2 regions of the Mycobacterium persicum genome follow, and region 1 is predicted to be linked to the other one. Evidence: riboswitches for the same ligand, from Rfam matches in the RefSeq annotation. Region 1 holds a riboswitch; the other holds the start of a gene.
The links. A riboswitch is a leader RNA that binds a small molecule or an ion and turns the genes downstream of it on or off. The one in region 1 is predicted to bind cobalamin.
Positions count from the first base shown of each region.

Region 2: it holds a riboswitch for cobalamin, as region 1 does, so the genes downstream of both, B4U45_RS19810 (PPE family protein) here and metE (5-methyltetrahydropteroyltriglutamate--homocysteine S-methyltransferase) in region 1, are expected to answer to the same signal.

Region 1 is NZ_MWQA01000001.1:1,712,362-1,727,451, reverse strand. It holds gene B4U45_RS07635 (PPE family protein, SVP subgroup) at 1-760, opposite strand, end outside; gene B4U45_RS07630 (hypothetical protein) at 1,225-1,443, opposite strand; gene B4U45_RS07625 (DUF3556 domain-containing protein) at 1,560-3,281, shown strand; gene metE (5-methyltetrahydropteroyltriglutamate--homocysteine S-methyltransferase) at 3,354-5,633, opposite strand; cobalamin riboswitch at 5,759-5,971, opposite strand; gene B4U45_RS07615 (SDR family oxidoreductase) at 6,030-6,872, opposite strand; gene B4U45_RS07610 (TetR/AcrR family transcriptional regulator) at 6,946-8,262, opposite strand; gene B4U45_RS07605 (PPE family protein) at 8,758-9,924, shown strand; partial or broken gene B4U45_RS07600 (PE family protein) at 10,044-11,513, opposite strand; gene B4U45_RS07595 (PPE family protein) at 12,265-13,437, shown strand; partial or broken gene B4U45_RS07590 (SDR family NAD(P)-dependent oxidoreductase) at 13,513-13,665, opposite strand; gene B4U45_RS07585 (acyl-CoA dehydrogenase family protein) at 13,662-14,768, opposite strand; gene B4U45_RS07580 (acyl-CoA dehydrogenase family protein) at 14,765-15,090, opposite strand, start outside.
Region 2 is NZ_MWQA01000001.1:4,317,895-4,332,984, reverse strand. It holds gene B4U45_RS29950 (PE family protein) at 1-527, shown strand, start outside; gene B4U45_RS30720 (hypothetical protein) at 796-1,035, shown strand; gene B4U45_RS19820 (APC family permease) at 1,169-2,596, shown strand; gene B4U45_RS19815 (bifunctional adenosylcobinamide kinase/adenosylcobinamide-phosphate guanylyltransferase) at 2,663-3,187, opposite strand; gene B4U45_RS19810 (PPE family protein) at 3,279-4,982, opposite strand; cobalamin riboswitch at 5,125-5,305, opposite strand; partial or broken gene B4U45_RS19805 (HNH endonuclease signature motif containing protein) at 5,725-7,061, opposite strand; gene B4U45_RS19800 (MaoC family dehydratase) at 7,389-8,258, opposite strand; gene B4U45_RS19795 (histidine phosphatase family protein) at 8,352-9,077, shown strand; gene B4U45_RS19790 (SDR family oxidoreductase) at 9,119-11,125, shown strand; gene cmaA1 (cyclopropane mycolic acid synthase CmaA1) at 11,176-12,039, opposite strand; gene B4U45_RS19780 (nucleoside hydrolase) at 12,073-13,023, shown strand; gene B4U45_RS19775 (hypothetical protein) at 13,020-13,379, shown strand; gene B4U45_RS19770 (enolase C-terminal domain-like protein) at 13,447-14,559, opposite strand; gene B4U45_RS19765 (glycoside hydrolase family 15 protein) at 14,592-15,090, shown strand, end outside.

The DNA of each region.
Region 1 (15,090 bases):
GTCCCGCGGCCCCTATTTCCGGGTCGACTAACAGCCCACTGAGGTCCGCCAGCAGGTCCAGCCACTCTAGGGGCGTCAGTGAGGGAATGGCCGCCGCCGGGCTCGCGAGGCTTGACAGCGTATTGGGCACCGCGGACAAGGATCGACTGGTGCTCGACGCGTTGTGCCGGGCGTTGCCGGCCGAGGCCCCAGTGGACCGGGCCACCGCGGCGGCTTGGACCGATAACCCGGTGGTCTCGGTGTTGGGCGGCGGCGGGGTGAATGGGGTCAACCTGGTCGCCGACGCCGACGAACCCGCATAGCCGTACATCGCCGCGGCATCTTGGACCCACATATCGGCGTACTGTGCCTCGGCGACCGCGATGGCCGGGGCGTTTTGCCCGAAAAGATTGGTCGCGATCAGCGCCGTCAGCAGCATGCGGTTGGCCGCGACCACCGGCGGAGGCACCGTTTGCGCAAACGCCGTCTCGAATGCGGCGGCCGCGGCCACGGCCTGGCCGGCTGCCTGCTCGGCTCCCGCGGCGGTAGCTCTGGTCCACGTCACAAACTCGGCGGCCGCGGCGGCCATCGACGCCGACGACGGGCCAACCCAGGGACCGCAGGCCAACCCCCCGATCACCGACTCATAGGAGCTCGCTACCGAGTGCAGCTCGGCGGCCAGCCCGTCCCAGGCCGTTGCGGCGGCCAGCAGCGGTCCCGAGCCGGGACCGGCGTAAATCCGGGCAGAGTTGATCTCGGGAGGTAGTACCGCGAAATCCAATGTCGTTTCTCCGATCGGTGCGGCGCGGCCGGGACGGTGCCAGCGCCGGTCACGGCATATTAGGGGCGCAATGCCCATCTCGGCCAACCGAACTGGAACCGGACTCGTCGAAATTCGACACATCGCATCGCGGCCACAGGCCGTGCCGGTCCTCGGGCGCGGCAATCGACGACACCACCGCGATTCGGGCGGTCGCACGCCGAGACTCAGCTCACCCGTTATCGGTGTAGCGCCGCTGCGGCCGGTGAGTACGTGCGGGACTGCGCAATTGGTCATCGCCCAGGATCGGTATCGACAAGATGGCCTACCCGCAGCGGCGCCGCCGAACGGTGTCGTCGAGCACGGCTCGAGTCGCTGGGCTAGAAGGCCGTGGGCCGCCACAGGCAGGCGCGGGCCCGGTGGTTCGACCCGTTAGGTGACCAACGCCACTTTCTGACTCACGTCGGCTGCGATGTCGCCGGCCGCTAACCCGGTCCGCCGTATTGCCACACCAGGCTGTGATCGCCGGTCATGGTGGGGTTGCACCACATCGTCCGGCCGTTGGCGTCCTGGGTGGTCGCGTGCAGCACCGCACAGGAATCACCCGGAGACGGCGCCTGGGCCGCGGCGATGCCGCCCCCGGCGACCGCGATCGGCGAGAACACCGTCACTATGGTCAATGCGACAAACCGCCATCTGCTCATCTGAAAGCCTCCTCAGCACGGCAGAACTCCACGCTATCCGCGCCCGCGGGGACCGGTAAAGAATTGGCCGCGAAGATGAACCCACGCGGCTAGAACACGTTCTAATCTGAGACACCATGGGATTCCTCAAACCCGAACTGCCTCAGGTCGACATCCCCGAGTGGAGCAAGGGCACCCGCAGCGAGAAGATCCGCCCGATGGCCCGCCACTGGGCCGAAGTCGGCTTCGGCACACCGGTGGCGCTGCACCTGTTCTACGTCGTCAAGATCGGCCTCTACATCGTGGGCGCCTGGCTGGTAGTGCTCAGCACGACAGGGATCGACGGGTTCACCGACGTCGGGTCGTGGTACGCGGAGCCGATAGTCTTCGAGAAGGTCGTGCTCTACACGATGCTGTTCGAGGTGATCGGATTGGGTTGCGGCTTCGGACCATTGAACAATCGGTTCTTCCCGCCGCTGGGGTCGATCCTGTACTGGTTGCGGCCCAACACCATTCGGCTGCCTCCGTGGCCCGGCAGGGTCCCGCTGACCAATGGCACGACGCGGGCTCCGGTGGATGTGCTGCTGTATGCGGCGCTGTTGGTGATGACGCTGTGGGCGTTGTTCTCAGACGGCACCGGCGCCGTCCCGGAGTTGGGCACCAAGGTCGGGTTGTTACCGGTGTGGCAGATCTGGACGATTCTGGCGATCCTGGCCGTCGCCGGATTGCGCGACAAGGTGATCTTTCTGGCCGCCCGCGGCGAGGTCTACGGTTCGCTGACCGTGGCGTTCCTATTCAGCGGTGCCGACCTGATCGTCGCCGCCAAACTGGTGTTTCTGGTGATCTGGATCGGGGCGGCGACGTCGAAGCTGAACAAGCACTTCCCGTTCGTGATCTCCACCATGATGTCCAACAACCCGCTGATTCGGCCGCGGTTCATCAAGCGGATGTTTTTCGAGAAGTTCCCCGACGACCTGCGGCCCGGACGTTTGTCCCGGATGATCGCCCACGTCAGCACCTTCATCGAGATGGCCGTGCCGGTGGTGCTGTTCTTCGCGCACGGTGGCTGGCCGACCGCGGTAGCAGCGTTCGTGATGGTGTGCTTTCACCTGGGCATCCTGACCGCGATCCCGATGGGGGTGCCGCTGGAGTGGAATGTGTTCATGATCTTCGGCGTGCTGTCACTGTTCGTCGGCCACGCGGGTCTCGGCCTGAGCGATGTGAAAAACCCTGTGCCGGTTGCGATTCTGTTCGCGGTGGTGGCCGGCACCGTCGTTCTGGGCAATCTGTTCCCGCGCAAGATCTCGTTTCTGCCCGGCATGCGCTACTACGCCGGCAACTGGGACACCACGCTGTGGTGCATCAAGCCGTCGGCAAGCGAGAAGATCGGCAAGGGCATCGTCGCGATTGCCAGCATGCCGGCCGCGCAGCTGGAGCGCTTCTACGGCAAGGACAAGGCGCAAATCCCGATGTATCTCGGATATGCGTTCCGCGCCATGAACACTCACGGCAGGGCGCTGTTCACCCTGGCGCACCGGGCCATGGCCGGGCAGAACGAAGACGACTACGTCATCACCGACGGCGAGCGGATCTGCAGCACCGCGATCGGCTGGAATTTCGGCGACGGCCATATGCACAACGAGCAACTGATCGCCGCGATGCAGCACCGCTGCCACTTCGAGCCGGGCGAGGTGCGGATCGTCCTGCTCGACGCGCAACCCATCCACAAGCAGACACAGGCCTACCGGCTGGTGGATGCGGCGACCGGCGAGTTCGAACACGGCTACGTGCGGGTCGCCGACATGGTGACCCGACAGCCCTGGGCCGACGACCTGCCGGTCCAGGTGCTGTCCGAATAGGTGGCGCCGAGCGTGACGCCACTGCGAGATTTCGTGCCGAAACTCGCAGTGACGTCACGCTGGCGAGAAACGCTAGGCCTCTGCGCGCACTTCCTGCGCCGCGGCCACCATGTTGCGCAGCGACGCGGCCACCTCAGCGGCGTTGCGGGTCTTCAGGCCGCAATCGGGATTGACCCAGAGCCGCTGCGCCGGAACCGCTTTCAGCGCCGCACGCAACGACTCGGCGATCTCGCGGGTGCTCGGCACCCGCGGCGAATGAATGTCGTAGACGCCCGGGCCCACACTGTTGCCGAAGCCGGCCGCATTCAGGTCGTCGAGCACCTCCATATGTGAGCGCGCCGCTTCGATCGACGTCACATCGGCATCCAAATCGGCAATCGCGCCGATGATTTCGCCGAATTCCGAATAGCACAGATGGGTGTGGATCTGGGTCGAGTCGGCCACACCTGAGGTCGCCAACCGGAAAGCGGCTACCGCCCAACGCAAATACTCGTCCTGCTCGACACGGCGCAGCGGCAGCAGTTCTCGTAGCGCGGGCTCGTCGACCTGGATGACCGCGATGCCGGCGGCCTGCAGGTCCACGGTCTCGTCCCGGATCGCCAGCGCCACCTGGTTGGCGGTGTCGGCCAGCGGCTGGTCGTCGCGCACGAACGACCACGCCAAGATCGTCACCGGACCGGTCAGCATGCCCTTGACCGGCTTGTCGGTCAGAGACTGCGCGTAGGTGATCCAGTCGACCGTCATCGGGCGCGGCCGCGACACGTCGCCGTAGAGGATCGGCGGGCGCACGCAGCGGCTGCCGTAGGACTGCACCCAGCCGTTCTGGGTGGCGAAGAAACCCTCCAGCTGCTCGGCGAAGTACTGCACCATGTCGTTGCGCTCCGGCTCACCGTGCACCAACACATCCAGCCCGAGCTGCTCCTGCAGGGTGATGACGTCGGCGATCTCGGCTTTCATCCGGCGCACGTATTCGCCCTGGTCGATCTCGCCCGCCCGTAACGCCTGTCGCGCCTTGCGGATCTCCGAGGTCTGCGGGTAGGAGCCGATCGTCGTGGTGGGCAGCACCGGCAGCTGCAGACGTGCTTCCTGGCTGACGCGACGGGCGGGCGCCTCGCCCCGGCGGGCCCCCGAGGCGACGATCGAGTCGATGCGGGCCCGGACCTGTCCGTTGTGCAGGCGCGGGTCCCGCTTCCGCGACGCCACCGCCGCGTTGGAAGCCGCGATCTGCTCGGCGACCGCGTCGCGTCCGTCGCGCAGTGCCCGCGCGAGCACGACGACTTCGCCCACCTTTTCCGCGCCGAACGCCAGCCAGTCGCGCAGGTTGTCGTCCAGGTCGGTTTCGGAAGCCAGCGAGTATGGCACGTGCATGGTGGAGCATGACGTCGAGACCGCAACCGTGGCCGCCGAACCCAGCAGGGTCGCCAGCCGGCTCAGTGCCGCTTCCAGGTCGGTGCGCCAGACGTTGCGCCCGTCGACGATGCCGGCCACCAGCGTCTTGCCGGCCAGCTCGGGCACCCCGGCGACCGCGGTGCGCGCGCCGGCCACCAGGTCCACCCCGATGGCTTCCACCGGCGTGCGGGCCAGCGCCGGCAGCGCGGCGCCGGGATCGCCGAAATAGGTTGCGACGTGGATGGCCGGCCGATCACTCAGCGACCCCAGCGCGGTGTACATCCGCTCGGCCAGCGCCGGCGCGTCGGGACAGATGTCGGTCACCAGCGCGGGCTCGTCGAGTTGTACCCACTGGGCGCCCTCGCCAGCCAGCAGCGACAGCAGTTCGGAGTAGACCGGAACCAACTCCTGCAGTCGGTCGATTGGCGGGCCGGCACCGTCGACGGCCTTGCTCAGCAGCAGGAAGGTGACCGGGCCGATGATCACCGGACGCGCCGGAATACCAAGCTGCTGAGCCTCTTTCAGCTCGGAGACCACCTTGGCCGGGTTCAGCGTGAACCGGGTCGACGGCCCGATCTCCGGCACCAGGTAGTGGTAGTTGGTATCGAACCACTTGGTCATCTCCAGCGGCGCGACGTCGGCATTGCCTCGTGCGGCGGCGAAGTAGCGGTCCAGTTCGTCGGGGATCGCGCTCACCCGGGCCGGCAGCGCACCGAGCAGCACCGCGGTGTCGAGCATCTGGTCGTAATAGGAGAAGGTGTTGATCGGCACCGAGTCCAGGCCGGCGGCGGCCAGATCGGTCCAGGTGCCACGGCGCAAGGCGGCGGCGACGGACTCCAACTCGGATCGGCTGGTGCGTCCGGCCCAGTACCCCTCGGTCGCTCGCTTGAGCTCACGGCGCGGGCCGATGCGGGGGGAGCCGGTGATGGTGGCGGTGAACTTCTGAAAATTACCTGCGGTCACGGCGTGTCCTTAACTCGACGGGTTGGTCACCGCCCGCGGACGTACAGCCGAATCCGGTTGCGGCGCAACACCGCAACCGGTACGGCCAAACGCCCACTCCACGAGGCGACGACCCGCCGGACGCGGCGCGCCCGGCACGGCTGGCAGGTCTTCGGACTCGCAGGCGCGCACCGGTGGTGGTGCTCCTAATGGCCGTCGCTTCCCAGTCGTGCGACCAGTGCTATTGACGGCGGTCGTTCCTGCATACCGCTGCGGGACAGTTCCGGACTCTCACCGGATTCCCTCTCGCCAGGCATCGCTAACATGCCTCGCTCGGTGCCGACGCCGCGGGATGCGATGACGGCAGACCAGCTGCGTGGTCCAGGTTACGTCAGCCGGCAACCCTGCCGCGAGCCGCTAGGGCATCGGCACGCGGCCCATGATCAGATCGAGGATCGGTTTGCCCGGCGGGTAGGCTCCGGTGAGCGACGCCATCGTGTGCCCGTAGTCCACCAGCAACGTGATGCCGCTGATCCCGAAGGCTGCCGCGCTGTTGAGGAACGCCATCACGTCGCCCATCTGCTCGGGGGTGTGCACCTTGGCTCCGGTCTCGTCGCGGTAGTCCTGCGCGTAGCTGAGCCACAGGTCCGCGTTGGCCTGGGCCAACGGCGTGTCGGTGGGCCCCGGACAAATGGCGTTGATCCGGATTCCCTTCTTCAGCAGGGGATAGGCCTGCATCGCCACGTAGGCGTTGATCGCCTTCTTGCTGAAGCCGTAGTGGATGATGCCCTCGGCCTCGTGCGCGGCAACCCAGTCCTGGGCCGCTGCGTAGTCGGGCGTGGCCAGGAACTCCTGCAGCCGGGGCAGGTCGTTTTCCCATCCCATGCCTGCCACCGAGGAGATGAAACAGATCGCCGAGCCGGACGGCAGCTGGTCGTGGTCCAGCAGCCGCTGGATCAGATGGCGGTGGCCGATGAAGTTGATCTTCATCAGGTCCGGACCTTCGGCCACCCCGGCTGCGGAGAACACCGCATGCACCGGTCCACCGAGCTGCCCGATCGCGGCGTCGATGGACGCGGGGTCTCGCAAGTCGACCTGCAGCGACTGGGCGACGTCAAAGTTCACCGGCGCGTAGTCCATCACGGTGACGTCGGCGCCGAGTTCGGTCGCCGCCCTGGCCGCCGCGGCGCCCATACCCGTCGCGCCGCCGACCACCAACGCCAGCTTGCCGTCGTAGCGCAACCGATCCAGAACAGTCATGGAGATCCCTTCCCCGCGGGCCCTACGTACTCGCCGTTTACCTGCCCCACTCTAGGGAGAACATATTTTTGGTTCAATACCCCTCGCCACGCACCGCGGCGCCGCGCAACACCGTGTCACGGGCATGAATCAGCGCGGCACGCGGGCCGACAGCGCGAAGGATGTTCTCCGGTATCCACTGCAGGGCGATGACCGATCGTGCCAGCATCGCCAGGGACGGGGTCTCGATCTGGATCTCGTCCGAGCGAAAGCCTCCGGAGAGAAGTGATTTCAGCTGACGCAGCCGGGTGGCATACAGCCACCCCGGGTTGGGGGTATTGGGCGGCGACTGCCGCATCCAGGCGAGCTGAATCCGGAATTCATCGGAAAACTGATCCAGCGCATTGATATTGATCCAGCTCAGCGCGTCCAGCTTTTCGATCGGCGTCGCATCCGAGCGCAGTACGCTGACCCAGCCTGCCTCGACCTTCTGGCCGAAGGACCGCATGATCGACGCCAGCAGTTCGTCCTTGGATCCGATCACCCGATAGACCGTGCCGGTTCCCAGGCCGGTCGCAGCCGCGATGTCCCTGATGGTGGTGACTTCATATCCTCTGCGCCCGAACTCGGTTCGGGCGACCGCCCGCACCCGGGCAGCTTTGTCGCCGGGGTCGGCGTCCCGGTCGTCGGTCCATGTCGCGATGGCGTCGTTGGCGGCCGCCAAGGCGCTCGATCCGTCCAGCTCCGGATCGTCCGGAGGGCGGGTTGCCAATCCCTGCAGGATGATTCGGCACATCAGCCGGGCGACCTGGTCGGCTGAGGCGTGGTGACGGATGACGTCGAGCCCCACCTGCAGCATCGTCTGGCAGATGCGGTCGGCCAATATCGGCAGATCCATTTCCGGTTTGATGTAGCCGCTCCACCTGGCGGCGCGCAGGGTCTGCAGCATCGCCTCGTGCAGCGCCGCCGGCCGCTGTTGGGTGAGCTTCATCAGTTCGGGATCCGCGCTTGGTCCCTCGTAGAACGACATCTGAAGCGCTGCTTGGTGCGCCACGGCGCAGTTGGCGATCGCCGAGCCCAACTCGGTGATCTTCTCGGCCACCGGCCGCGAGTCCGGCTCGTCCAACTGCTGCTGCGCGGTGAGGCCGATGCGGTTCAGATCGTTTTGATAGCGGCGGATCAGTTCGATCAGGATCGCTTCTTTGGACTCAAAATGGTGGTAGAGGCTGCCCGGCAGAATGCCTGCCGCGTCGGCGATTTCCTGCAGCGACGTTCGCAATCCCGACGACGCGATCAACGACGCCGCGGTCTGCAGAATCTCGGCCCGGCGCGTCCCGGAATCGTCGGCGACGGATTCGTCGCGGTGATCCACCGGCTGGCGGCCTTTTGCCAAGGCGTTGGCTTTTGCCATAGCTACCGGGACGCACGTCCGCAGGACAGCGGTTTGGCAGACATAAGCACTCGCCCTCCCGCCGAACCAAATCTTTGTTGCTAAAGACTATCAGACCGTAGACCGGTCGACGCCCTGCTGAATAGTGGTTGACAGGGCGATTCTAAAACGGGCGTTCCGGCTGCCGCGGATTAGCATCGGGCGGGCGAAGGCACACCCGTTGCGACGGGGCACGCGACGCAAATCCGCCGGGAGGGGGCTGCGCGCCGACCCGCCCGCCCGGCCGATGTGGCCAAACCGCCGGCCTTTGATAGCTGATTGACAGGCGGCTTTGAGCATATTGACAGGAAGGTTTGGTGCGAAAGTCCGGATTTTCTGCGTCGCACCGCCTTAGCATTCGGCCGTGGCGCAAATAGTCGCACGAGGTGACTGTTGCTGCAGATGAATGTCGTCGTGGAGGTAGTCGGCAGGAGCGGATGTCCGAGCTGTTAATACGGCCGGCGGTTTGGGGTTGGCATGATTCCTGAGTTTGTGTGGTTGCCTCCCGAGATCAACTCGGCACGGATTTTCGCCGGTGCGGGATCGGGTCCGCTGTATACGGCGGCCTCGGCCTGGGAGAGCCTGGCTGCGGATCTGCGGGCGTCGGCGGCGTCGTTTGATTCGGTGGTCAGCGGGTTGGCGGGCGGGCCGTGGTCGGGTCCGGCTTCGGTGTCGATGGCGGCGGCGGCGACGCCGTACGTGGGGTGGTTGAGTGGCGCCGCGGGGGAGGCCGAGTCGGCCGCCGTTCAGGCGCGGGCGGCGGCGACCGTTTTCGAGGCGGCGTTGTCGGCCACGGTGCATCCGGCGGCGGTGACCGCCAATCGGGTGTCGTTGCTGTCGTTGGTGGCGACAAACTTCTTGGGGCAGAACACCCCCGCGATCGCGGCCGCTGAGAGCGACTACCTCGAGATGTGGGCTCAGGACGTAGCCGCGATGGTGGGGTATCACGCCGGAGCGGCGTCGGTGGCGTCGACGCTGACGCCGTTCAGCCTGCCGCCGCTGACGATGGCGGGGTTGGCCGGGCTGGCATCGCAGGCCGCCTCGGGTGTCAGCGCGATAGTGTCGTCGGCGGGCGCCGCGATAGCCACACCGGTGCAGGGAATCGTGTCGGCGGCTCCGTCCGCCCTCGCGATGCTGCAGTCGGTGCCGTTGTCGTCGTTCATGTATCCGGTGAGCATGGCGATTTCGCCGTTGATGAGCGTGCTGACCAATGCGGCGCGCACTCCGGCCGCGGGGTTGGCCGGTGCCACGGCGGGCGGAGCGGCGGCAGCCGAGCCGAAGTTCGTGGGTGCGGCTCATCCTGGGACCAAGCCGTTTGGCGGTGGCGGGCTGGGTGCGCCGATGTCGGCGGGTCTGGGTAAGGCCCGGATGGTGGGGACGATGTCGGTTCCGCCGACGTGGCAGGGCTCGACACCGACGCGGATGGCTAGTTCGCCGTTATCGGGCTTGGGTGCTGCAGGCATGCCCAATCCGGCGGAGCTGACCGGGGCGGCGCGGCCCACCGGGATGCCGATGATGCCGATGCCGATGGGCATGGGCGGTGCCGGCACCGGGATGCCCGGCGGCATGATGGGCCGCGGTGGGGCGGGCGGAAATCCGGTGCAGTCGCGGCCCAGCGTGATACCGCGGACCGGGATCGGATAGGCCCGGATCGGAACGGCGCCCAGAGGCATTGCGGCCGAGCCAAATTCGAGAAGTAGCATGCCGCCGTCGCGACGACGTCAGGACACGTCACTGACCAACGGAAGTGGTTGTCGCGCGGGCGCTACCCCATCGAAGCCGGGCTGCCCGATCAGCTTCCCACCCGCACCGCCGGTCCCGCCAGCGCCGGGCGAATGTCCCGTCCCGCCGTTACCGCCGTTACCACCGTTGCCGATCATCGAGGCGTTGCCGCCGTTACCGCCGTTTCCGCCGCTGACGTAGCCGGCACCGCCGTCGCCACCGTTACCGCCGTCGCCGATCAGGCCGGCATTGCCACCGGTGCCGCCTGCCCCGCCGTTGCCGCTCAACCCGTTTCCGCCGCCGCCGCCGGCGCCGCCCGATCCGAAGAAATGTCCCGCGTTGCCGCCGGCCCCGCCGTTACCGCCGTTGGCGACGCCCTGGCCGCCGGCGCCGCCGGCGCCGCCGTTGCCCGAAAGCCAGGCTCCGCTGCCGCCGTCGCCGCCGCTGCCGCCGTTGGTGGTGCCGCCCACTCCGCCGGTCCCGCCATTGCCGCCGTCACCGGCGAGCCAGCCGGCGTCGCCGCCCGCGCCACCGCTGCCTCCGTTGTTGTTGCCGTATCCGCCGACGCCGCCGTCACCGCCGTTTCCGGAGAGCAAACCGGCATTGCCGCCGGCCCCACCGTTACCCCCGTTGTTGACGGCGCCGGCGCCACCGGTTCCGCCGTCGCCACCGTTGCCGGAAAGCCACCCGCCATTGCCTCCGGATCCGCCCTGGCCGCCCGAGCCGGAGGTTCCCGCACCTCCGCCGGCACCTCCGGCGCCCCCCGATCCGGCAAGCCAGGCGTTGCCACCGGACCCGCCGGCACCTCCGTTTCCCACACCGGCCCCGCCGGCGCCGCCGGTCCCTCCGGTGCCGAAAAGTCCTCCGGTTCCACCGGTTCCGCCGGCACCGCCGGTGCCGTCCATCGACATCCCGCCGGCCCCGCCGGCGCCGCCGGAGCCGAACAACCCGCCGGCCCCGCCCGCGCCGCCAGCGCCGGCGGTGCCGTTCACGGCGTTTCCACCGGCTCCGCCGGCGCCACCGGAGCCGAATATCCCGCCGTCGCCACCGTTGCCGCCGGCGTGGCCGGGCGCACCTGATCCGCCGTTACCCCCGTTTCCCCAGAGAATGCCGCCGTCCCCGCCGTTTTGTCCCGTCCCGGGAGCCCCGTTGGCGCCGTTGCCAATCAGCGGGCGCCCGAACAAATACTCGGTCGGTTCGTTGATGACCTGCAGGACATTCCGCTCGGCGTTCTCCAGCTCGGTGGTCGCATACTTGACGGCGCTACCGTTGAGGACATCCACAAACTGCTGATGAAGCCACGCAGCGTCCTGACTGAACGTTCGCCAGACTTGTGACTGCGCGGAAAACAGCGCTGCGATCGCTGCCGACACCTCGTCGGCGCCTGCGGGGAGTATTTCCGTCGTAGCTGTGGCCGCAGTGGCATTGGCCTCGCCGAGCCAGGATCTGATAGTCGCCAAGTCGGTTGCGGCGGTCTGCAATGCCTCGGGCACCGTGGACACAAATGACATGGAGATCTCCTAATCGCACTGAGCGCTTGTCGGGTAACCACTTGCTCCCGGACTGCACGCGCCCATTCCCCTCCGTGCAATTGGGTCTCTGCAGACTAGCACCGCAGCCGCTCGGTTGCAGCATGTTTCTCGACGGTCGTCAATCAGAGTCCCTGACGTACGCTACATTTCGGCCAGGAGCTGGTCTTGAAGGACCGATGTGCTCGTCGAGACGACGTCCCACCAAGGCATTTCAGGTGATTGCACAATTTTACACCGGCAGTGGCGGCGTTCTGCGGCGCGATTCAGTAGACAGCCAGGCGGCGCGCGGGATAGCTCGGACGCTCGAAATAGTGTTAATAGACTACGAATTCGTAACTTCCGGCTACGTAAGCGTAGCCAAAGGCAACTGTTGACAAGGCGTATGGTTTGTGGGAGTTTTTGTCCGGCTGAAGATCCCGGTTCGGCTGCGGTTCCCGACAACCGCGATGTGACAGCGGGTAACCATCCGCATTGAAAAGGCTGGATTCACTGGATGACTCAGATACTTGTTCACGAATTCTCATTGCTTGGTGGTACGCGAACTAGCGCGGCGTCCGGTCTGACTTGGAATATCGTTCTATATCAGCGTGATTCGGATATCGCCTGAGTCGACCGTGTGGTAGCGCTTTCGGGTGCTCGTCATCACCAATGAGTTCGAATTGTTTTGGAGTGCAATGTATATCAGTGCTGCCGCATTTCGGCTAACGACGGCGGAAGGGTTTAGGTTGAGATGATTTTGGACTTCGCTTGGCTGCCGCCGGAAGTCAATTCGGCGCGAATCTTTGGCGGTTGCGGGTCGGGCCCGCTGTGGAGAGCGGCGTCGGCCTGGCTGAGCCTGGCAGCGGATTTGCGGGCATCGGCAGCGTCGTTTGATTCGGTGGTAACCCGATTGGCGACCGGGCAGTGGTCAGGTCCGGCATCGATGTCGATGGCGGCTGCGGCGGCACCATTTGTGGGCTGGCTGAGCGGGGCGGCCGGGGAGGCGGAGGTGACCGCTGTTCAGGCTCGGGTTGCGGCGACAGCGTTCGAGGCGGCTCTGTCGACGACGGTGCATCCCGGGGCGGTGACCGCCAATCGGATGTCGCTGCTGTCGTTGGTGGCAACGAATTTCTTGGCTCAGAACACCCCGGCGATCGCAGCTACGGAGTTCGACTACCAGGAGATGTGGGCGCAGGATGTAGCCGCGATGGCGGGGTATCACGCCGGCGCGGCATCGGTGGCGTCGACAATGACGCCGTTTAGTCCGCCGCCGTCCAATCCCGGCTTGGCCGGGTGGGCCGGGTTGGCCGGGTCGGCGTCGCAAGCTGCCTCGGGTGTGCCGGCGGTGGTTTCGTCCGCGGCGGCGCCGGCTCAGGATCTCGTGGCGATCGGTTCAAACGCCGGCTCGGGGCTGGGTTCATTGCTCTTGTCGGGTGTGCCGGTGTTGATGTATCCGCTGAGCATGGCGATGTCGCCGCTCATGAGTTTGATGAGCAATGCAGCGCGCACACCAGTCGGCGGAGTGGCCGGTGTGGTTGCCAGTGGGTTGCCGGCGGACGTGCCGAAGTTGGTGACGCCTCCTCATGCTGAAATTACGTCATTGGGCGGCGGAGGGCTGGGTTCGCCGATGGCGGCGGACTTGGGTAACGCCCGGATGGTCGGGGGCCTGTCGGTTCCGCCGACTTGGCAGGGGTCTGTGCCGGCGCCGATGGCGAGTTCGGCGATGTCGGGTTTGGGTGCGGCCGGTATCCCAGCCCCGGCGGCGCTGACAGGAGAGCCGAGTTCGCCCGGTATGCCGATGATGCCGATGCCGAGCGGTACCGGTGCTTCCGGGATGCCCGGTGAGACGATAGGCCGCGGCGGGGCCGGCCCTCAGGCACCGCAGTCCCGATCCGGCGTGATACCAGTTACCGGGATCGGATAGCGACTGGGCCGCCCCAGTGCCAACTGCGACCGGCATCTGGCGCACCAGTCGCTACCGGTCTGGCGTGCGTCGGTCGACGCTGGCGTCGGAGCCGTCGCCGTGCATGGTCGCACCGACATCGTTGACCACCACCGCGGCACCGCGGCGGGCCAACTCGAGTGCGTACAACCGGCCGAGCCCCCGGCCGGCGCCCGTGACGATCGCGACCTGGTCGGTGAAATCGATCATCGGTAGCCTTCTGTTGTTGGGTGCGCAAGGCGCGCACCGAGTTCGGTGAGATAGCGGTCGGGTCCACCCAGAAATGCGCTCCAGCTCAGCAGGCGTTTGAGATAGAGGTGAGCGTCGTGCTCCCAGGTGTAGCCGATGCCGCCGAAAATCTGGATCGCCGTGTCGGCGACGGTGGCCAGCCGCCCGGCGAAACCCTTGGCCCGCAGTGCGCACAAGTGTCGCTCGTCGGCGGCGTCTTCGGGCAAGGCATCCGAGGCCCACAACGCGTGGATCACCCCGCTGCGGGCCAGCTCGACCGTCTCGTACATGCCGACGCACAGCTGCTGGATCGCCTGGAACGAGCCGATGGCCTGGCCGAATTGCTTTCGCACCTTTGCGTATTCGACGGCCGAGTCCATGACGGCGCGGGCCGCGCCGAGCGCATCGGCGGCCATGGCGATCAGCACGTCGTCGACGACGGCCGCAACGGCGGCCGGCGACGGGGTGGCCACCCGGTTTGCCGGCACACCGTCGAGCTCGACCCGAAACGTCTTGCGGGTCTGGTCGATACCGCGCTTGGGCATCACCGAAACGCCGGGGGAAGCGGTGTCGACCGCGAAAAGCTCGGTGTCGTGCCCGTTTTGAGCGAGAACCAACAGCACGTGGGCGGCTGCGGCGTCGGGAACCGAGGCGAGCTCGCCGTCGAGGGTCGTGCCGTCGGCTGTCGGCAGGGTCTTGATGTCCAATGGGCCCACGGTGGCGATCGTGGTGCCCTCGGCTATCCCGGTGAAGATCTGGGCCGCGGCGGGGCCGGCGTCGCACCGGCGCAGCGCCCGCGTCGCCGCGACCGCTGTGGACAACCAGGGCCCCGGGTGCAAGGCGGCGCCGAGCTCCTCGGCGACCACGCCGGCCTCGACCATCGTCATGCCGGCGCCGCCGTATTCGGGTGGCACCAACAGCCCGGTTGTCCCCAGCTCGGCCAGGCCGCGCCATACCGCCTCGGTGGTGCCGGTGGGATCGTCGAGCAGCGCGCGCACGTGTCCCGAAATCGGCGCCTTCTCGGCGAGAAAGCGCCGCACCGTGTCGCGCAGCGCCAGCTGCTCCTCGGACAGTTCCAGGTTCATCGGCGCGGCAACCCCAGCACGCGGTGCGCGGTGATGTTCGTGTTGATCTGCGTGGTGCCGCCGGCGATGGTCAGCGACCGCGACGTCAGCCGGTAGTCGGCCCACCGGTGAGCCTGCGGACCCAGCACATCGAAAGCCAGCGCGGCCAGATCTTGGCCGATCTCACCCCACACCGTCTTGGCCAGGCTGGCCGACCCCAAGGCGGTGATTTCCGAGCCGCCGTGCAGGGTCGCCGAAATCGAGCGCAGACATAGCACTTCGAGATACTTCACGCGCACCGCGATCTCACCGAGGCGCCGCAACGTCACCGGGTCTTCGCCGA
Region 2 (15,090 bases), 2.6 Mb from region 1:
CAGCCGGACTCATCGGCAACGGCGGCGACGGCGGCAACGGCGGAACCGCGGTCCATGGTCCCCATGTCCCCAACCTCGGCGGCCAAGGCGGCCAAGGCGGCCAAGGCGGCCTAGTGATTGGCCATGGCGGCAACGGAGGAAACGGCGGAACCGGGCCCGTAGCCGGAGGTGGCGGTGGCAACGGCGGCAATGGCGGAGCAGCCGGACTCATCGGCAACGGCGGCCACGGCGGAGCAGGCGGAACCGGCCCAGTCGGCGGAGGCGGCGGTGACGGCGGCGAAGGCGGAATATTGATCGGCAACGGCGGAGTAGGCGGTAACGGCGGCAACGGCGGAGCAGGGGGGAACGGCGGCAACGGCGGAGCAGCCGGACTTATCGGCAACGGCGGCAACGGCGGAGCCGGCGGTGTGGGCAGATCAGGCGGTGGCGGCAGGGGCGGCAACGGCGGGGAAGCCGGACTCCTCGGCGACGGCGGCAACGGCGGAGCAGACGGAACCGGGACCCAGAGCTCCGGTAACGGGTGGTAACGGCGGTATGGGTGGAGTGTTGTATGGCAACGGCGTATCAGGCGCAACCCGTGGGCCTATGAGGTCACGGCGGTAACGGTGGACAAGCCGGAACGTCCGGCGCTGGAGGGAACGGCGGGGCGGCGGCGCTGGTAGTCATGGCACCGGTGGTGCCGCAGGGGTCCGGCCCTGGCGGGGCCGGCGGGTGGGGCGGTACGGGGTGGTATTGGCGGGATACTGTACGGCAACTCGGGATCAGAGGGGTTGACTTTCCCGGTCTCGGAAAGTCTTGAAGCGGACATTCGACCTGCGATATTGCGGGTGTGACGCGGGAGCGGTGTGGTTACGGGGCCGCATTGCTGACCCACCTAGCGCACGTACCGACGCCAACGGCAACGGCGGCAACGGCGGCAACGGCGGCAACGGCGGCGTCGGCGCCAACCCCGGAACCGGCGGGATTGGCGCCGCCGGCGGCACTGGCGGAACGTTGTTCGGCGTACCCGGGACCCACGGCGCCAACGGAACTTAACGCAACCCCGGCAACGGCGGGCGGTAACCCGCAATAAGTGCGCCCCGCGTCAATCTATGGCACCGTCGCACGTCCAGTGCTAACAAACGAGTGCTAACACTACGTGCAACGGCTGTCATGAGGAGGACCCGCGATCGGCAAACTTGGCTTCCGGAGCGTTGTGATGCTCGGGATCAACTCGATAATCGGAGCCGGCATCTTTCTTACCCCCGGTACGGTGATCAAGCTCGCGGGACCGTGGGCGCCCGTCGCCTACATCCTGGCGGGTCTTTTCGCGGGCATCATGGCACTGGTCTTTGCCAGTGCTGCCAGATACGTCAAAACCAATGGCGCATCATATGCCTACACGACAGCCGCTTTCGGGCAGAAAATCGGCATCTATGTCGGTGTGACCCATGCCATCGTCGCGTCCATCGCCTGGGGCGTGCTGGCGTCGCTGTTCGTCTCGACATTGTTGAAAGTGACTTTCCCGGAGAAGAATTGGGCTGACGCCAGCGAGCTGCTGAGCGTGAAGACGTTGGTGTTCCTCGGGTTCATCGTCGTGCTGTTGGTCATCAATATTTTCGGTAACCGGGCAATCAAATGGGCAAACGGAACCTCGACGATAGGCAAGATTTCGGCGCTGTCGGTCTTTATCATCGGTGGCCTGTGGCTCCTCGTCACACATCACCCGAGCCATTACGGAACGGCAAGTGCGTCAGGCGTTTACCAACCGGCCCCCTATGCGCTGTTCGGCGGGATCCAGCTTGCTCACGGTGCCGTCTCGGGATTGATCCTTGCCACCATCGCGGCGCTGTACGCATTTACCGGTTTCGAATCGATCGCCAACGCCGCCGAGGAGATGCACGAGCCGGAGCGGACGCTGCCTAAAGCCATACCGGTCGCGATCCTCGGTGTCGGCGCCGTCTACGTGCTTGCTGTCGCGGTGGCGATGCTGCTGGGATCGGACAAGGTTGTCGAATCCGACGCCACGGTGCGATTGGCGGCGGCCATCGACGACGGTCCGTTACGCACCACCGTCGTCCTCGGCGCCTTGGTCTCGATGTTCGGCATCAACGTAGCCGCCTCGTTCGGCGCGCCGCGGGTATGGACAGCGCTGTCGGACACCCGGATCCTGCCGGCACGCTTGTCGAGGCAGAACCGATTCGGCGTCCCGATGATCGCGTTCGCGATCACGGCATCGTTGGCCTTGGCTTTCCCACTGGCACTTCGCTTTGACAGCGTGAACCTGATCGGGCTTGCGGTGATCGCCCGGTTTATCCAGTTCATCATCGTCCCGGTCGCTCTGGTCGCCCTGGCTCGGGACACAGCCGGCAACCAGGCGGCGGCGGCGAAGCGAAACTTGTTGACCGACAAAGTATTACCGGTAGCTGCCGTCATCGTCTCGGTGGCGTTGGCGGTGTCTTTCGACTACCGGACCATCTTCGCCACACCGCAGGGGGGCGCCAACTATTTCTCGATCGCGTTGCTGGTGATCACGTTCCTGGTGGTACCGGCGATCGCCTATCTGCACTACTACCGAACCTGCGAATCGCTGGGCGCCGGGACGGAGCTGAGCTAGTGCCCCAGGGCGCAGGATGCAACCGGCCGGGGCACTCGACACCCGCATCGAGCGTCGCGCAATGATTCACAACTTGAGGACACGACCCGAGATCAGCAAGTGCACCTCGTCGCACACGTTTGCCACCCGTTGGTTGATCGTGCCCAGCAGATCGCGGAATATCATCCCCGAACGATGGGCGGGTACCACACCCAAGCCGACCTCATTCGTCACCACGACCGCATCGGATACTTCGGCCAGTGCCGCGCACAACTCGTCCAGTCGTTCCCCGACCGCAGCGTAGGCCTGGGCGGTCGTCGTGTTCCACAACGCCTCACGATCCATCAGAGCCGTGAGCCACGTGCCCAGGCAGTCCACCAGGACAGGGCACCGGATGTTGGACAAAGCCGTTGCGACGTCCGCGGTTTCGACCGTCAGCCAGGTCGGCGGGCGACGCGCGCGGTGTAGTGCGACCCGGGAATCCCAGTCCGGGTCGCTGCCATCGGCGCCGCGGCCCGGCGCGATGTAGACAGCCTCAACGGCAGTGGCCAACAACGCTTCGGCATGCCTGGACTTTCCCGAGCGGACGCCACCGGTGACCAGTATCCGCATCGCGTCATCGTAAGCACGTCGTTCGCAACCGATGATGGCCGTCGGGGCGGCTGGTGACGTCGATGGCTGCCCCGCCGCGACAAGATCCCCCCTACGAAGGTGGGTCATGGGGCGGCGCGGCATCGACGCCCCACGTGCCCGGCAGCATCGGCGCGCCCGGGCTGCTCGGAAATGTTTCGTTGGATAGCGTGATCAATCCTGCGGCCGGTTTGGAACCGGCCAGTTGCGTGGTTCCGGCGAACCCCAGGGGCGCTGCTCCCTGGTCTGGTGCCGCCGAGGTGGTCAGCTCGGTCGGGTCGTCGGCGTCCGGGCCCACATCCAGGTATTCATAACCGCGGCCGAGCCGTTTGGCTTTCACCCGTCGACGCCACTGCGGTCGAGGCTTTTCCTGAGGTGTGGCCGCGGCCGCCGGGGCCTCGGCGCTGTCGGGTTCTGGTGCCTTCCTTCGGGAACTGGCGGTTGTGGGCCTCTTGGCATCCGCGCTCAGCCCACCCACCAAGTAGCCGAAGTTGTCCATCCCCACACCCAGCCCGGCATCGCTCACCGGTGGCGCCGTGGGGGCCGGCGGCGGTGGTCCGGGCGTGGGCGCCGCGACGGTCACCTCCACGGACGCCTGAACCGGGGCCGTGGTCGAGCTCGGGGCGCCGGTGCCGAGGGCCGCAAGGGGCGGCGTGGTTGGTGTGACAGGTGGCGACGGTGGCGGCACGGCAGCCAGTGCCGCTAGCCCTTTGGCGCCGATCGGTGTCAGCACAGCACCGGCCGCCAACGGCACCAACGGGGCAGCCAGCAGCGGCGCCACCACCGTCAGCAGCACCGCAGTCTGCTCCAACAGCGTCTTAAGCAGCGCAATCGTGTCGGTGATGACCGTGCCGATGGCTTCGACACTGGTGAACAAAATGGTGAAACCGATCGTCACCGGGTTACCCGTAGCGAAGGCCGCGGCGAGATCTGCCCCGATAAACGCAAAGGTTTGCGACAACAGGGCCACATACGTGCCGATATCCATCGGGTAGCCGAGTGCGAACGCGATGTTCAACGGGCTCAGATAGGTAAGCGGGTTGCCGAGTATGACCAGGTAAGGGTCGATCCCCGCGAACATCGTGTGGAAGAACGGCAGGTTCGCCAGCCAATCGACAAACGGTTGAATGACGTTGTTGTAGAAGGCGGTATACATCTGCCACAGCCATTGCTCGAACTGGCGCAGCGGGTCCGCACTCGACATCCCTGCCTCAGCGGCCCTGACCAGCTCCGCGTCGGCTTTCATGATCGGCGGCGCCGGCGCGGCCTGCGGTGCGGCGCCAATAGCCGCAGTCGAGACCGCATGATAGGTGCCCATGACGGCGGCGGCCTGCACCCACATCCGTACGTAGTCGGCCTCGTTGAGCGCGATCGAGATGGTGTTGATGCCAAAGAAATTTGTCGCCGTCAATACCGCGTGCGCGGCATGGTTGGCGGCCAGCTCAGCCAACGTGGGCATCGCAGCCACTGCGGCGGTGTATGCGGTGGCCGCGGTTTGTTGGTGAGCGGCCATTGCGGCGCTGTCGGTGCTGGCCTGCGTCAGCCAATCAAGATAAGGGACATGGGCGGCCACATAGTCTTCGGCGCTCGGACCTGCCCAGCTGTCCGCCTGCGCCCCGGCCACTACCGCGGCCAGCTCGTCTGCCGTCTCGGCGTAGGCGGCGCTCAACGAATCCCATGCTGCCGCCGACGCCAGCAACGGACCCGGGCCGGGGCCGCTGCTGAGCAGCGCCGAATGGACCTCCGGGGGTGCGGCCAACCAGATGGGGGCGCTCATCGCCAGCCGCCCGCCAGTGGCCGGCGTGCGCAGTGCACCGCCGGCACCCGATCAGCGTTTGGACGAGGACGGCAACAGCCGGGCGGCCGGAAATTCGAATGCGTCATGACGGTTCGCTCTCTCCGGGGTACACCGCCCCAGGCTCGCCGGACGCGATGACGCGAGTCTCCTGGCTCTCGGATCGCCGCTCGCCTCGCCTTCCAGCCCGTGGCCGTGGCCGATGAGGGTCGCTCCCCGATTACAGTGGCGGGACCGCGCCGGTTTCGCACCGGCTTCCTGCATTCGTCATCGCCTTACGCGCAACATCATCGCACCCCGGCAGCACCGTCGCCATCCCATCGCGCACCTGCGTCTGCCGGCAAGGAGTACCCGATCTGGGGCGGCGCGGTTACCTATCCACCACACTGGGTCCAGCCCAGGGCGTTTCCCCACCTGATGTCACGGCATCAGGCGACGCCGCCGCGATGTACCCGCTCAAAGCCGGCAGCCGTAGCAGATAGCCAGCGGGACGGGCACTTTCGCCTATCAAACACCAGGGCCGGCTGAGTGGTCGCGCCCGAAAGTTCGTCGGGGGTCAGGCTGGTCCCGACGAGCACGCGCTGCGGCGCCCTGCCGGCGGTCGAGCAGAGCATGGGGTGGGCGCGTGCGGGGATCGCACACACCAATGCCCGCCGGGCTGGCTCGAAGTCGTTGTGCGCATGCGGATTCGTCGCGGGAGGTGCCCGAAGGCTGACCGACCCCGTCAATCGGGTTCGTCGTCGTCGGGCGCGAAGAGTTTCTCGGGATGATGGAAGGTGTTGACCCGCGGTTGGCCGTGATCGAGGTGGGCCGGCGGGAGCCATTCGGTGTCACCTTTTGCATTCTTGCGAGTCGTCCAACCTTTTTCGGCGAGACGATTGTCTGGGGCCAAAGGCCCCCAAAAGGCGGAGTCAGGTCGTTGATGTCGGTGCAGTGGGTGTTGCGCCAGCCCGAAACGTGATGCGCTTGGCTGTGATAGGCCGGGGCGTCGCAACCCGGCTTCGTGCAGCCACCGTGCTGGGCCAGCAGCATCAGTCGCTGCGCCAGCGAGGCGAACCGTTTGGTGTGAAACAGCGCCAAGGGCTTGGCCTGGTCGAACACCGCGAGATAGTGATGCGACGTGGCGGCCCAGCGGATCAGCTGCGACATGGGTACCCGGGTGCCCCCGCCGGTGCGGGCCCGCCCGGCGGCGGCTTCCAGATCCTTCAGCGTGGTGGTGACGACGATGGACACCGGCAGCCCGTTGTGGCTGCCCAGGTCCCCGGAGGCCAACAGCGCGCGCAGGCCGGCGATCAGCGCGTCGTGCTGGCGTTGGGGTTGGCTGCGGGTGTCGCGGCGGCCCGGGTCGGGCTCCGAGACTGGGGTGTCGTCCTCGGGATGGCACGCGCCGGGCGCGGCCAGTTTGGCCCAGGCGGCTTCGAGCAACGCCCGTAGTTCGGGGGTGATCAGGCCGCTGAGGCGCGACATACCGTCGTATTCCTGTCGACCGAGGATGAGGCCGCGTTTGCGGGCGCGTTCCTCATCGCAGTAGTCGCCATCGGGGTGCAGCAACGCCATCAACTCATGGGCGTACTTGGCCACCTGGTCGGGGCGGAAGTCACACGCCTTGCCGGCCAGATCTTTCTCGGCGGCCACGAAGGTGCCGGGGTCCACCGCGGCGGGCAGGTGGGAGACAAAGTCACGGATCACCCGGATGTGCGCGTCCCCGATCATCCCGTCGCGTTGGGCGGCGGCTGTCGCCGTCAGCTTGGGCGGCAGTGGTTCCCCGGTCAGGGCGCGACGCTCTCCGAGGTCCTCGGCCTCGGCGATCCAGCGGTTGGCTTCGCCTTTGGTGATGCGCAGCCGCTCGGCCAATGCCGCGGGGAGTTTGCCGCCAAGGTCTTCCTCGCTGGCCCGGGCGCGCAGTTGATTGATCAGCGTTTCCCGGCGTTCCAGGCGCTCCATCACCCGCAGCAGCTCCGGGGTCGTCAGCGCATCAAACGTCAACTCGCACAACTGGTCCTGGGAGTCGTCAGACGCATCGAGGACCGCCACGATCTCCTCACGCGTGCTCGCTGACATACCCCGGATTCTACGAGGGGGCACCGACACGTTCTGATCGGCGCGAAGGCCCAAACCTGTTGATATCGGCGGCGATATCGCGTTTCACGACCGAGTGCCGCCCAGCTCGCGTTACCCAAGTCACGACAGGGACGGCGCTCCGCAAACCGTGGCATCAATGTCCGCGGCGTCCGGCGCGCAGTCACCGGCACCGCGCACCAGCGTGGCCAACGCACTGACCGTATGAATCCGCGGCCCAAAGACCGCCATGAGCACACGTGGGGCGAGCCTCAGCCACGCCAGCGATGAGCTGGCACGCCAGCCCCGACGAACATACGGGCGCGACAACTACGCCACGTATTCCACCGCGCCGTCGTCGAGGACCACTCGCGCCTCGGAACCGGCCAGCCCGGACGCCTCGGTTCGATACACCGCCTTGCCCGGCTCGGTGCGCCAGATCAGCGTGGTCAGCGTCTCGCCGGGGAACACCGGCGAGCTGAACCGCGCCGCGATCGACGTGATGTTGGCGGCCACGCCGCCGCCGAGCTCGGCGACCAGCGCGCGTCCGGACACGCCGTAGGTGCACAGCCCGTGCAGGATTGGTTTGGGAAAGCCGGCCATCTCCCGCGCGAACCACGGGTCGCTGTGCAACGGGTTGCGGTCGCCGGAGAGCCGGTAGATCAACGCTTGATCCTCACGCGTGGGCAGGGCGACCCGGGCGTCGGGCTCGCGGTCGGGGAATTCCGGGGCGGCCGGCCGCTGACCCGGCTCCCCCCCGAAGCCGCCTTCGCCGCGGATCACCAGGGTGGTCAGTGTTTCGGCGATCAGCGCGCCGCTGTCCGGGTCGCTCCCGCGGCCGCGCAGCATGATGATGGCGTTCTTACCTTCGCCCTTGTCCTGGATGTCGGCCACTTCGGAGACCACCGACAACTTTCCGGCCGGCGGCAGCGGCGCATGCAGCCGCACGGTCTGCGAGCCGTGTAACAGCTTGGCCCAGTTGAACTTTCCCACCTTGCCCGCCGCCCCGAAGGCCGGGCAGCAGATCACCGCGTAGGTCGGCAGCACCTGCTGGGCAATACCGTGGCTGTTCTCCGTCGTGAACGACAGGTCCTCGGTCCCGGCACCCACTCCGAGTGCGTAGAGCAACGTTTCCCGGTCGGTCCATTCGAACAACATCGGCTCGGTCACCGCACCGACGGCGCCGGGGTCAATGGCCATGCGAGTCTCCTCTCGATTCCAAATCGAAGCTTTTCCGCACTCAACCATCGCAAACCCTTCCCAGCGACGGCATCGGCAGGGCAGGCTATCGCCATGGCCAAGCGCACCATGATCTGGAAGATGACCTGGAAAACCTCCCACGTCCTAGCTGTGCTCGCCTCGGTCATGATCGTCGGCGCCTGCGGCGGCGGCGGCACGCAGGCCCGCAACATCACCGTGACCTTCATCCGCAACGCGCAATCGCAGGCCAACGCCGACGGAGTGATCAACACCGAGATACCCGGCACCGGGCTCACTGCCGACGGCAAGGGACAAGCCCAGCAGCTCGCCCATCAGGTCGCGCACAACGAATTCGACAGCATCTACTCCTCGCCGATGGCCGAAGCCCAGCAGACCGCCGCACCGTTGGCAAGCGAGATGGGCAAGCAGGTCGAGATCATCGACGATCTGCAGTCCATCAATGCCGGCTGGTACAACGGCGAACCCGAATCAAGGGCCAACTCGACGTATCTGCTGGCGCCTACGGGTTGGATCAACGGCGATGCCACGCACTGCATCCCGGGGTCGATCACCGGCGACCAATTCAACAGCCGGTTCAGCAGTGCCATTCGCAAGATCTACGACAGCGGCCACAACAAGCCGGTGGTGTTCTCCCAGGGCACGGCGATCATGGTGTGGACGCTGATGAACGTGAAGAACCCCAAGCTCAACCTGTTGAACAACCATCCGCTGCCCAACATCGGTCGGGTCGTGGTCACCGGCAACCCGATCGACGGCTGGAAGCTGGTGGACTGGGATGGCATCCGCAACTTCACCTGACCGGTTGACGGGTGCTGCCGCCAGCCGCCACGATGGGCTGCATGCGATATGTCGTTACCGGCGGTACCGGGTTTATTGGTCGCCGGGTCATCTCCCGGCTGCTCGATACCCGGCCCGACGCGCAGGTGTGGGTGCTGGTCCGCCGTCAGTCGCTGGGACGTTTCGAGCGCCTGGCGGCCGACTGGAGTGAGCGGGTCAAGCCGCTGGTCGGCGAGCTTCCGGAACTCGCGCTGAGCGATGAGACGCTCGACGAGCTGGGCCGGGTGGACCATGTCGTGCACTGCGCGGCGATCGGCCACCGCACCGCCATCACCGCGGGCGAGCCCGAGCAGCGCGCCACCAACGTGGCGGGCACCCGGGCCGTCAGCGAATTGGCGCGACGGCTGGACGCCACCTTCCACCACATGTCGTCGATCGCGGTGGCCGGCGACTTCGCCGGCGAGTACACCGAGGACGACTTCGACGTCGGCCAACCGCTGCCCACGCCGTATCACCGAACGAAGTTCGAAGCCGAGCAGCTGGTGCGCTCGGCGCCCGGGCTGCGCTACCGCATCTACCGCCCGGCGGTGGTGGTGGGCGATTCGCGCACCGGCGAGATGGACAAGGTCGACGGGCCGTACTACTTCTTCGGGGTGCTGGCCAAGTTGGCGCTACTGCCCACGCTGACCCCGATCCTGTTGCCCGACAACGGACGCACCAACATCGTCCCGGTCGACTATGTCGTAGACGCGCTGGTGGCGCTGATGCACGCCGACGGTCTCGATGGTCGGACGTTTCACCTCACCGCACCGAAAACCATTGGCCTGCGCGGCATTTACCGCGGCGTAGCCCCGGCGGCCGGGCTGCCGCCGCTACGCGGGACACTGCCCCGCTCGGTGGCCGCCCCGGTGCTGAAGGTGCGCGGGCGGGCCAAGGTGCTGCGCAACATGGCCGCCGCCCAGCTCGGCATCCCCGCCGAAATCTTCGGCCTGGTCGACCTCCAGCCCACCTTCGCCGCCGACGAAACCCGGAAGGCGTTGCACGGCACCGGGATCGAAGTTCCCGAGTTCGCGGCGTATGCACCCCGGCTGTGGCGGTACTGGGCGCAGCACCTCGATCCCGATCGCGCCCGCCGCGACGATCCACGAGGACCGCTGCATGGCCGGCACGTCGTCATCACCGGGGCCTCCAGCGGCATCGGGCGGGCGTCGGCCATCGCCGTCGCGCAGCGCGGCGCAACGGTGTTCGCGCTGGCCCGCAACGCCGACGCGCTGGACCGGCTGGTGGCCGAGATCCGGGCAAGCGGCGGGCAGGCGCACGCCTTCACCTGCGATGTCACCGACTCGACGTCGGTGGAGCACACCGTCAAAGACATCCTGGGCCGCTTCGGCCATGTCGACTATCTGGTGAACAACGCCGGCCGGTCGATTCGCCGCTCGGTGGTCAACTCCACCGACCGCCTCCACGACTACGAACGGGTCATGGCGGTCAACTACTTCGGCGCGGTGCGGATGGTGCTGGCGCTGCTGCCCCACTGGCGCGAGCGCCGGTTCGGTCACGTGGTCAACGTCTCCAGCGCCGGGGTGCAGGCCCGCAACCCGAAGTACAGCTCGTATCTGCCCAGCAAGGCGGCGCTGGACGCGTTCGCCGACGTGGTCGCCTCCGAGACGCTCTCCGACCACATCACCTTCACCAACATCCACATGCCGCTGGTGGCCACACCCATGATCACCCCGTCACAGCGGCTCAACCCGATGCGGGCGATCAGCGCTGAGCATGCGGCGGCCATGGTGGTGCGCGCGCTGATCGAGAAGCCGGCGCGGATCGACACCCCGCTGGGCACGCTGGCCGAGGCCGGCAACCACTTCGCGCCCAAGGTTTCGCGGCGCATTCTGCACCAGCTGTACCTGGGCTACCCCGATTCGGCTGCGGCTCAAGGACTGCCGTCCGCCCCGGCGATGCCCCCGAGACGTATGCCGAAGCGCCCGGCGCGTGCCGTCACCGGCGGCATCCGGACACCCCGGCCGGTCCGGCAGCTGGCACGGTTGGTGCCCGGCCTGCATTGGTAGACCGACGGTTCGGCGGCTTCAACGGCGCCGGATCGCGGTAGCAGCGGATGTCACATCGCACAGGTAAATTGGTTGACGTCGATGTACCCGATGCGGAACATTTCGGCGCAGCCGGTCAGATACTTCAGGTATCGCTCGTAGACTTCCCGCGATTGCAGGGCAATGGCCTGGTCTTGGTGGGCCTGCAATGCCGCCGACCAGATGTCGAGGGTTTTCGCGTAGTGCGGCTGTAACGACTGAACCCGGGTGACGGTGAAACCGTTTGCGGTGGCGCGTTCTTGGACCATTGGGATCGACGGCAGCCGCCCGCCCGGAAAGATCTCGGTGACAATGAATTTGAGGAACCGGGCGAAGGTGAACGACATCGGCAGGCCGCGTTCGTGTATTTCTTTCGGGTGCAGCCCGGTGATGGTGTGCAGCAGCATGATGCCGTCATCGGGTAACAGCCGGTGCGCCAGCGCGAAGAACGCGTCGTAGCGCTCATGCCCGAAATGCTCGAAGGCGCCGATGCTGACGATCCGGTCCACGGGCTCGTCGAACTGCTCCCAGCCCTGCAGCAATACCCGCTGGATGCGCGGGCTTTCCGAGGTGGCGATCAATTGCTCGACATGGCGGGCCTGGTTGCGGCTCAGGGTGAGACCGACAACGTTGACGTCGTAGGTGTGCACCGCGCGCATCATGGTGGCGCCCCAACCGCAGCCAACGTCGAGCAATGTCATGCCCGGCTGTAATCCAAGCTTGCCTAGCGCCAAGTCGATCTTGGCGATCTGCGCCTCTTCCAGTGTCATGTCGTCGCGCTCGAAATACGCGCAGCTGTAGGTCTGGGTCGGGTCGAGGAACAGCCGGAAGAAGTCGTCGGACAGGTCGTAATGCGCCTGCACATCCTCGAAGTGTGGTTTCAGATCATCGGGCATTGGGTCAGCCTAATCGGGCGTATCCTTACCGCGGTGAGCGCGGTTTTCGCCGACGTCGACACCGGCATCGACGACGCGCTCGCCTTGATCTATGTGCTGGCCAGCGCCGACGCGGATCTGGTCGGTATCGCATCGACCGGCGGCAACGTCGGTGTGGACCAGGTGTGCGCCAACAACCTGGGCTTGCTCGAATTGTGCCGCGCCCCCCACATACCGGTGTCCAAAGGCGCCGACCATCCAAGCCGTGGAAACATCCACGGCCCCAAGGGTTTAGGCTATGCCGAACTGCCGGCCACCGATCGCGGGGCCACCGGTCACGATGCCGCGACGGCGTGGGTGCACGCAGCGCACAACCATCGCGGGGACCTGATCGGACTGGTCACCGGCCCGCTGACCAACCTGGCGCTGGCGCTGCGCGCCGCACCGCAGCTGCCGAAACTGTTGCGCCGGCTGGTGATCATGGGCGGCGCTTTCGAAGGCGAGACGGCCGCCGAGTGGAACATCAAGGCAGACCCCGAGGCAGCAGCCCAGGTGTTGGCCGCATGGTCCGCTGAAGCCGTTGAGCCGCAAGCGCTTCCGATCCTCTGCAGCGTGGACCTCACCCGGCAGGTGGCGATGACGCCGCAAATCCTGGCCCGGCTGACGGCAGCCTGCGGCCGGTCGGTTCCGTTGACCCGGTTCATCGAGGACACCATGCGGTTCTACTTCGAGTCTCACCGGGACCGCGGATGCGGGTATCTGGCGTACCTGCACGATCCGCTGGCCGCCGCGATCGCCCTGGATCCCGAACTGGTCACCACCCGGCGCGCCACTGTCGACGTCGACGTGACCGAAACCCCGGCCCGCGGCAGAGCGGTGCCCGACTGGTCGGGAAAGCGAGCACCCAACGCGCAGGTCGGCATCGACGTCGACCCGGGGGTGTTCTTCGACCGGTTCGTCGCGCGGGTTGGAACGTTCGCGCGCCGGGTAACTGGGAGCACATGAAAGTTCGCCGCATCGAGCTGCTGCGCGCCGGGTGGGGCGCCGTGCTGCTCACCGCCCCCACTGTGGTGCTGAACCGGATTCACGGGGTTCACGTCGATCGGAAAGCAGTCGTCGTCACCCGGGTGCTGGGGGCACGTCACCTGGTGCAGGCACTGGCGTCGGGTCTGGATCCCAGCCCGGTGATGCTGGCGGCCGGCGTGTGGGTCGACACGGTGCACTCGCTGACCGCATTCGGGCTGGCCGCGCTCGACCGTCGCCGAATCCGTGGCGGTGTCGCCGACGGGCTCGTCGCGGCAGTCTGGGCGGGGCTGGGCTGGCATCACCTCTACACCACGCGAGGGACGCGCCCAGCGTGACGTCACTGCGAGTTTCGCGCGGAATTTTCGCAGTGACGTCACGCTCGGCGGCCAGCGCGGCGCGACGTCACGCGACCCGATAGTCCTCCAGATCGGCGTGTTTGACCGTCAAGCCGTGCCCGGGCGCGCCGCGGTCCGGACGCAGTAGACCGTCGGGTTCGGGGTCGATGGTGCCGTCGAACGCCAGTCCCTCGATGCGCACATGGTCGTGGAAGTACTCCAAGTGGCGCAGGTGCCACACGGCGGTGCCGACGTGGGCGCTGATCTGTGGGGCGCAGTGCAGCGAGAGGTCCATGCCGCGCGCGTCGCACAGCGCGGCGACCTTGAGGACACCGGTGATGCCGAGGGCGCGGGTGACGTCGGCCTGTAGGCAGTCCACTGCGCCCGCAGCCAGCATCTGGTGGAAATACGGGAGCTGATAGCCGTATTCGCCGGCGGCGATGTCCATGCCGGCCGGTCCGTGCTCGCACAGCCGGCGCAGGCCGTCGAGATCGTCGGAGCTGACCGGCTCTTCGAACCACCGCACGTCGTAGTCGGCGAAGCGCCGCGCCCACAGCAGCGCTTGTTTGCGGTGGTAGGCGCCGTTGGCGTCGACGAACAGTTCGGCGTCGTCGCCGATGGCCGACCGGGCCGCCGCCACCCGGCCCAGGTCGGCATCCGGGTCGCTACCCACCTTCATCTTGATCCGCGGAATGCCGGCCTCGACCCACCCGCACAGCTGTGCGCGCAGCGTGTCGTTGTCGTAAGAAGTGAAGCCGCCGCTGCCGTAAACCGGGGTGGCGTCGTGGACCGCGCCGAGCGCGACAACCAGCGGTTCGTCGAGCAACCGCGCCCGTAAGTCCCACAGGGCGATGTCGACCGCCGAGATCGCACAGGCCACCACGCCCGGCTTGCCCAGGTTACGCACCGCATGCTGCATCTGCGCCCACCTGGCCGGCGGCTGCAAGGCGTCGGCACCGGTCACGACGTCGGCGAGCTTGGCGCCCACCGCCGTCGCCACCGCGGTGCCGCCGTAGGTGTAACCGGTGCCCACCTGGCCGCCGGCCCGCACACTCACCAGGACGAAAGTGGTCGAGTCCCAGGCCAGGGTGCCATCGGACTCCGGGGCGTCGGTGGGAATCGTGTAGGCGGAGGCCTCGACGGATTCGACTGGGATGGGTTCACCCGCGCGCAATGTCATGCCCGGGTGACTACCCGCAACCCAAACGGGGTATGCCGCTTCGCGTGGACGACAGACCACCGGTGGCCGAACTGCTGTCGCCGCATGTGTTGCGCGAATACGCGCTGCTCGCCGACGGGGAACGCGGAATCATCATCGGACCGCGAGGGGACTGCTGCTGGATGTGCCTGCCGCGGTGGGACAGCCCGGCGGTGTTCGGCTCGCTGCTGGGCGGCAACGGGGTGTACGCCGTCTCGCCGGATCATCCGCGGTTCGTGTGGGGCGGACGATACGAGCAGGGGTCACTGATCTGGCGGTCGCGCTGGGTGACCACCGACGGGATCGTCGAGTGCCGGGAGGCGCTGGCGTTCCCCGGGGACCCGCGCACGGCGGTGGTGTTGCGCCGCATCCGCGCCCTGGACCGGCCGGCGCGGATGCGGGTCGCGCTCGACGTGCGCGCCGGCTTCGGCGCCACGCCGATGTCGGGGTTGCGCTGCCGCGACGGGGTGTGGACCGGGCGCTCGGGGCCGCACCGGTTCCGCTGGACCGGGG